One region of the Bradyrhizobium sp. STM 3557 genome, then DNA from elsewhere that is predicted to be linked to it. Evidence: riboswitches for the same ligand, from Rfam matches in the RefSeq annotation. Region 1 holds a riboswitch; each other region holds the start of a gene.
The links. Region 1 has a riboswitch for cobalamin ahead of P6U24_RS15120 (DUF1636 family protein). Riboswitches for the same ligand answer to the same signal wherever they lie in the genome.
Positions count from the first base shown of each region.

Region 2: linked by a shared signal. The riboswitch ahead of P6U24_RS26290 (HoxN/HupN/NixA family nickel/cobalt transporter) and the one ahead of P6U24_RS15120 (DUF1636 family protein) in region 1 are both predicted to bind cobalamin.
Region 3: linked by a shared signal. The riboswitch ahead of P6U24_RS27015 (TonB-dependent siderophore receptor) and the one ahead of P6U24_RS15120 (DUF1636 family protein) in region 1 are both predicted to bind cobalamin.

Region 1 covers NZ_CP120697.1:3,359,157-3,361,417, reverse strand. The annotation lists gene cobN (cobaltochelatase subunit CobN) at 1-80, opposite strand, end outside; gene cobW (cobalamin biosynthesis protein CobW) at 83-1,120, opposite strand; gene P6U24_RS15120 (DUF1636 family protein) at 1,117-1,533, opposite strand; cobalamin riboswitch at 1,695-1,888, opposite strand; gene cobU (bifunctional adenosylcobinamide kinase/adenosylcobinamide-phosphate guanylyltransferase) at 1,925-2,261, shown strand, end outside.
Region 2 covers NZ_CP120697.1:5,691,063-5,693,323, forward strand. The annotation lists gene P6U24_RS26285 (bifunctional allantoicase/(S)-ureidoglycine aminohydrolase) at 1-20, shown strand, start outside; gene P6U24_RS26290 (HoxN/HupN/NixA family nickel/cobalt transporter) at 45-1,100, opposite strand; cobalamin riboswitch at 1,180-1,392, opposite strand; gene P6U24_RS26295 (glycosyltransferase family 9 protein) at 1,592-2,261, opposite strand, start outside.
Region 3 covers NZ_CP120697.1:5,831,158-5,833,418, forward strand. The annotation lists gene P6U24_RS27015 (TonB-dependent siderophore receptor) at 1-1,148, opposite strand, end outside; cobalamin riboswitch at 1,251-1,455, opposite strand; gene P6U24_RS27020 (tetratricopeptide repeat protein) at 1,809-2,261, opposite strand, start outside.

The DNA of each region.
Region 1 (2,261 bases):
ACCTCCGCCGGCGACTGCGCGAGGTCGACGGCCTGCTCGAGGTCGTCGATATCAGCGCCGGATGTCGCCAGCAGATGCATGTTCAGCCTGCGATCAGGCTGGTGATGGCGGCGGCATCGAGACCACGCTCGCCGATCACCACCAAGCGTCCCTGCCGCGCTTCGCCCGACCGCCACGGCCGCTCGAATTGGTGCTGGATTCGATTGCCGACGGCCTGGATCAACAGGCGCAGCGGCTTGCCCGCGATCTCGACAAAGCCCTTCACCCGCAGCACGTCATGTGCCGCAACCGCCGCGCCGATCCGCGCCGCCAAGGCCTCGGGCGAGGTCTGCGCAGGCACGTCGAGCACAAAGCTCTCGAAATCGTCGTGATCGTGCTCGGCCTCGTTGTCGTGATGCGAGGGCCGAGCGGCAAGGTCCGCCTCGGCTGCGGCGCCAAGGCCGAGCAGCACGGACGCGGAGAGCTTGCCATGTTCGGCCGCGACCACCTTGACCGCGCGCTGCACTTTGCCCGCAATCTCCGCTGTGACGGTTTTGCGCTCGCCTTCAGTCATCAGGTCGCTCTTGCTCAGCACGATCAGGTCGGCACAGAGCAACTGATCCTCGAACACCTCCTCAAGCGGATTGTCGTGATCGACCGAGCTGTCGCCCGCGCGCTGCGCAGCGAGCGCCTGCGGATCATCGGCAAAGCGTCCGGCGACGACGGCAGGTCCGTCGACCACCGCGACCACGCCGTCCACCGTGACGCGCGTCTTGATCTCCGGCCAGTTGAAGGCCTGCACCAAGGGCTTCGGCAGCGCCAGTCCCGACGTCTCGATGACGATATGCTCGGGCGGCTCGTTCTGGTCGAGCAGGCTTTTCAGCGCCGGCACGAAGTCATCGGCCACCGTGCAGCACAGGCAGCCATTGGACAGTTCGACGATCCGATCCTCCGGACAATCCGGGACCCCGCAGCCCTTCAGGATATCTCCGTCGATGCCGACATCACCGAACTCATTGACGATGATCGCGAGACGCCGGCCATTCGCGGTCTCGATCAGATTGCGCACCAGCGTCGTCTTGCCGGCGCCGAGGAAACCGGTGACGATGGTACATGGCGTCTTGGCGATCGCATTGCTCATTGCTGTGATACCTCTTCGGGCGTGCGCGAGGGCAATGGCGGCACGCGGGAGATCGTATTCTTCCTGATATGTTCGGGCCGCTCGCGCCATGCCGGCAGACCAGCTTCATGAGCGCGATGCAGCCGCGCGAAAGTGAGCACGTCCTCGACATGCAGATCGGGATCGAGCGCACCGAGCACGTAAGTCCATTTGCCCGGCGCAGTGACCGCGACGGTGCAGGAGCGATTGCAATTCGACAGGCATTCCACCGGCTCGATTGCAAGCCCCTCGCGGAGTGCGTCCAGTGTCGAGTTGATCGCCGCAAGCAGGCGCGTGCCGGGGCGCGGCTGTTCGTCGTGCCCTGCGTCTGTTGTCTGTCCACGGCAGGTAACACAGACAAAGAGCGTGGTCTCACCAGAAGTCGTGACAGCCATGCTAGCGGATCACGCCATCTGCGAGGTCATTCGGGAATCTCATAGCCGTCTCCGTCAATGCCGGAACCGTGGCGGTTCCTGCAATGCGCTGCGCCCGACGGCATCCCGATTCTAGGTCCGGGATCAGAACCCTGCATCGCGACTCCCCGCGCGACGGGTCGGCCAACAGCAATGTCGACGGCAGGTCTCCTGGCTCTCGGGTCGCTGCGCGCGGCCACCTTCCCGGTTTCCCAGTGGTATCAAGGCCTCGCACTCGCCGATTACAGTTGCGGGGGCAGCCGCGGCCTGAGGCGGCATGCCCGCACCGCGTTCCCTAAATCTCTCCTTTCGGAGAACCGTCATTTGCTAGATACGGGTCAGGCCCAAGCCCGTCAATTGGAATCCTGCCCACATGGACCAGCCCTCCCCCTGTTCGCGACTGCCGCGCCTCACGCTGGTGCTCGGCGGGGCGCGCTCGGGGAAAAGTCGCTATGCCGAGGGGCTGGTGACCGCAGCCCCGGCACCCTGGATCTATGTCGCGACCGCGCAGGCCTTCGACGAGGAAATGACGGCGCGGATCGCACAGCACAGGAGCCGCCGCGCGGAGGGATGGCGCACCGTCGAGGCTCCGCTCGATCTCGCCGGCACGATGGCCGCACACACCAGCTCCGACCAGATAATGCTGATCGATTGCCTGACGCTGTGGCTTAGCAATGTCATGCTCGCGGGTCATAACGTCGAGGCCGCCT
Region 2 (2,261 bases), 2.3 Mb from region 1:
ATTTGCGGCCGTTCCGGTAAGACGCCGAACGACGCGTGGAGAGGTCAGGCCGTCGTCACCGGCCGTTCCAAACCCTGCCACCGATAGATCGCGAACGAGATCACCCAGCTCGCCAGGAACACGCCGACAACAAGATAACCGAAATTGGCGAGGCTCTCGTTGAGGCCGGAAATCCGGTCCCAGAACGGGCCTTCGAGCGCGAGCTTATTCACGATCAGGCCGAGCGCCTCGATGCCGCCGATCAGCACCGCGACCACGACCGAGATCGCCGTGATCGTCAGATTGTACCAGAGCTTGCGGATCGGATTGAGGAACGCCCAGCCATAGGCGCCGACCATCAGCACGCTGTCGGTGGTGTCGATCAAGGTCATGCCGGCCGTGAACAGCGCCGGGAAGATCATCACCGTACCGAAGCTCATCCCGCCGGAGGCTTGGCCCGCCGCCACGCTGAACAGGCTGATCTCGGTCGCGGTATCGAATCCGAGGCCGAACAACAGCCCGATCGCAAACATCTGCCAGCTCGCGGTGACCATCCGGAACAGCGGCCGCAGCATGCGGGGTAGCAGGCCGCGTCCTGACAGCAGCATGTCGAGCTCCCGCTGTTCGACATCGTCGCCCCGCCGCGCGCGTTTGAAATTGCGCCAGACGCTGCGCAGGATGATGAGATTGATGACCGCAATGGCGAGCAGGAAGAACGCCGAGGTGCCGGTGCCGATGATGCTGCCGATGGCCCGATACTCCTGGAACCGGCCCTGCAACGCGAAGGCCGCGGCAGCGATCGCCGCAACCGCGATCACAATCGAAAACGAATGCCCGAACGCAAAGAACAGCCCGACTGCGAGCGGACGCTTGCCGTCCTGCATCAGCTTGCGCACCACGTTGTCGATGGTCGCGATGTGGTCGGCATCGACCGCGTGCCGCAGGCCGAGCACATAGGCGAGCAGTGCCGTGCCGAGCAGCGCCGGCCGGTCCGACAGCGCCACCACGGCCCAGGTCCAGGCCCCGGCATTGAGCAGGATCAGAAACACATAGAGCGCGATGATCCGCGGGCGCGAATCGGCTGAGTGGTCGTCAATCGCGTTCCTCAGATGAGCGAGCATGCAGGCGATCCTTCCGTCCGCGAAAACCTGTCGAGAGCGCCATCGCAGCGGAAGCCGCCCCGGGGCGCGCACCGCACACCGGCTGGATGACTGTTCAGGTCGGTCTCCTGACTCGCGGGTCGACGCTCCTGGTCCGCCTTCCCGGACACGCGCGTCCAGTGGCATCGTGGAAGGAACTCACCGCTTACAGTTGCGGGCGCAGTTGCGGACTTGGCAGACCCCTTCGATCTCGCCTCACCGCATTCCCATGCGCCGATCCTCCGACCGGCGCACCTGAACGCCGCCATGTTCAATCAAACGGCGGACGTGTCAATCCCCTGCCGATGGACGCGCATTCCGATCGCCAGTGCAAAGTCATCGCTTTGCATGAGTGCACTCATGCCGCTTCAGCATTTCAGAAGTGTGTCCGCCTCGGTCATCGCATCGCGCTTGCAATCTGACTTTGCCGCAACACACCAGCCTCCCAGCCGCATCGATGTAGGGCCGAGCAGTCAGGCCAGACTACGCCTGCCAGTAGCGACCTCCGCGAGTTCTGCGGATACTCGGGCAATGACGCCAGACCACGCCTGCGGCGCCTGCTGACGAAACAGCCGCATGCCGGGATACCAGGGCGTGTCCTCGCGATCGCGCAGCCAGCGCCAATCGGGCGCATAGGGCAACATGGTCCAGGTCGGGCGGCCCATAGCGCCTGCCAGATGCGCGACCGAGGTATCGACCGCGATGACGAGATCGAGCGCGGAGATGGCGGCGGCCGTATCGGCGAAGTCGCCTAGCTCCGGCGCAAGGTCGATGACGTTGGACTGAAGCCGAGCCAGCACCGGCAGATCTGCCGCGCGCGGCTCCTTCTGCAGGCTGTAGAGCTGCACGCCCGGCATAATGAGGGCCGGTAGTATCGCGTCTGCTGACATGGAACGATGCCGGTCGCCTTTGTGCGTGGGGCTTCCGGCCCAAACAACTCCGACCTTCAACGCATCGACGTCGCCCACCGCACGACGCCAAGTCTCGACCTTTTCCGGATCGGCATGCAGATAGGGTATTTCGGCCGGTATCGAATCCAGCGTCGTGCCGAACACATGTGGCAGATGCATCAGCGGCAGCTGCAGATCGAACCGCGGCAGCGCCGCGCCGCGACGAATGACAGACACGCCTTGGAGCCCACGC
Region 3 (2,261 bases), 2.5 Mb from region 1:
GGATCGGGATTGCCATCATAGGCATAGCTTTCGGCATCTCTCCAGTGCCGTTGGCTATTGAGATAATACAGCGTATTGCGAACCGAGATGCCGTCGGTGACCTGCCACTCCGTTTTCACCTGGTTCCAGCTGTCCTGATAGCGGATATTGCTGTCGCCGACGTTGTAGTTCTTGAAGCGCAGCGCTTCCACGAGCTTGTCGCCGACAAGCGGCGTGCCGAAATAGCGCATCGGGCGGCGGTCGCCATAGTCGGTGGACATCGTCCAGGTGACGTCTTCGTTCTGCTTCACCTGGACCGCCGCATGCAACTCGACGTTGGAGTTATCACCGCGATCGACCCAGCCATCGGATGCATTGGCGGTGGCGGTGACGCGGTACGCGACATCCTTGTTGACCGGTCCGCCGCTGTCCACGGCGATGCGCCGCGTCATGTTGCTGTCGAACGACATCTCGGCCTGGTTGCTCTGGACCCACAACGGCATCTTCGAGATGACGTTGATGGCGCCGCCGATGGCGCCTTCGCCGTACAGCACGGATGCTGGGCCGCGCAGCACCTCGATACGCTGTGCCGACCAGGTGTCATAGGGAAACGTCAGCGTGCCGGAGCCGACATAAAGGCGCGTGCCGTCATACAGCGTCATGACGGAGCCATTGCCGGTGAAGCCGCGCGTATTGAAAGAGAGGCTGCCGTTGCCGGGCTCCGGGCTGGCGGTGAAGCCGGTGGCGTTCTGGGTCACTGCGGAGATGATGTCGTACTGGCCGCGCTCGGCCACGGTTTCCGCCGGGATCACTTCGACGCTGGCCGGCGTCTGCAGGCGCGTCAAGCCGAGGCGGCTCCCGGTCGACGCCGTGCCGGCGAGATTCAGAGTTGGCGCGGCGAACATTGGTCCGGACGGCGGGGTTGCAGTTGGAGCGGTGGTTACGCGGGCAGCATCGCGCTGCTGGCGCGCTCGCGCAGTCGGTGATGCCGACCGCTCGGCAGCGCGGCGCGCCGGCGGCTTGGCCGACGGGGTCACCACGACAGGTTCGAGCGGATAGCTCGGCTGGGCAGTCTGCGACCAGACCTCGGCGGGCAAGAGCAGGAACGACGACGCAACGGATGAAAGCAGGAAGAAGCGCCGCTTCGGTGCGGCAAAGATGGGGATCATCAACAGGACTCGCGACAACGTGGCACGTCACCGCGAACCAAGCCTTCCTCCCGCAGAACGCGGCAGTCGACTTCCACCAGGACACCCCGCCCGATGTGCTCACGTGTGACCACGACTGACGGCAGGTCTCCTGGCTCGCGGGTCATCGCCTTTCGCCGCCTTCCCGGGCTAGTGCAGCAACACTAGTCCCAGTGGCATGTGGCAAAGGCTCGCCGCTCACAGTTGCGGGGGCAGCCGCGGAATCGGGTCGCCCCACACCGCGTTCCCGTTTAATCCTCGATGAGGAACCGTCGCGATCACGTTAGTTAAACTCCCGAGGGTGTCAACGTCCGGCCACAGATTGCTCCACGGCGTTGCGCAGCGGCATCTCGCCTCACCTTTAATTCAGGTCGATCAGCTGTTGCGTTGTGACTCATGCTGGCAAGGACGGCTCGCTCGCAACGACAATCACAACTGTCGTCCCGGGCAAGCGAAAGCGCGCCCCGGGACCCATAACCCAGGGAGATGTTGTGACACGGGATAGTCGACGATCTTTGCCGACAATCGCCGATGGTGGCTATGGGTCCCGGCTCAAGGCCGGGACGACAGCGGAGTTTGTGGTCGGCGCCCGCGGCCGTCTCGCGACGCGCCGGTCGCGGCCAGCGGGCGAACCTTTTCAGCCTATCGGCCGGCTGCCGCCTGCTTCACGCCGTTGATCCGCGGCAGCGCGGCGGTGGTGTCGGTCGCGGCTTTTGCCGAGTCCTTGGCGGCGTCCTTCTGAGGATCGCGCGAGGCCTCGGGCGAGCGCGCGGTCGCATCGGGGAAGCGTGTCTTCATGTCGCGCAGGAAGCCGTCGAGCGTGTCGACGCTCGCCGCCATCCTGGCGATCTGAGCGAACTCGGCGCTCGAGCCGGTGGCCGGCTTGCTGGCGACGTCGAAGGCGAGCTTGTCGGCCTCGCCGGTCATCAGCGGCGCATATTTCTCCCGAAACCGCGCCAGCCCGATCGCATCCTCGGCGAGCGCGTAACCGACCACCGCGCGGATGACGTCGCCGCGCTCGGCCGGATTGAGCGGCCGGAAGTCGCGCCACCGATCGCCGTAATAGAGCTCGATCTGCTCGGAGGCCTCGCGCCA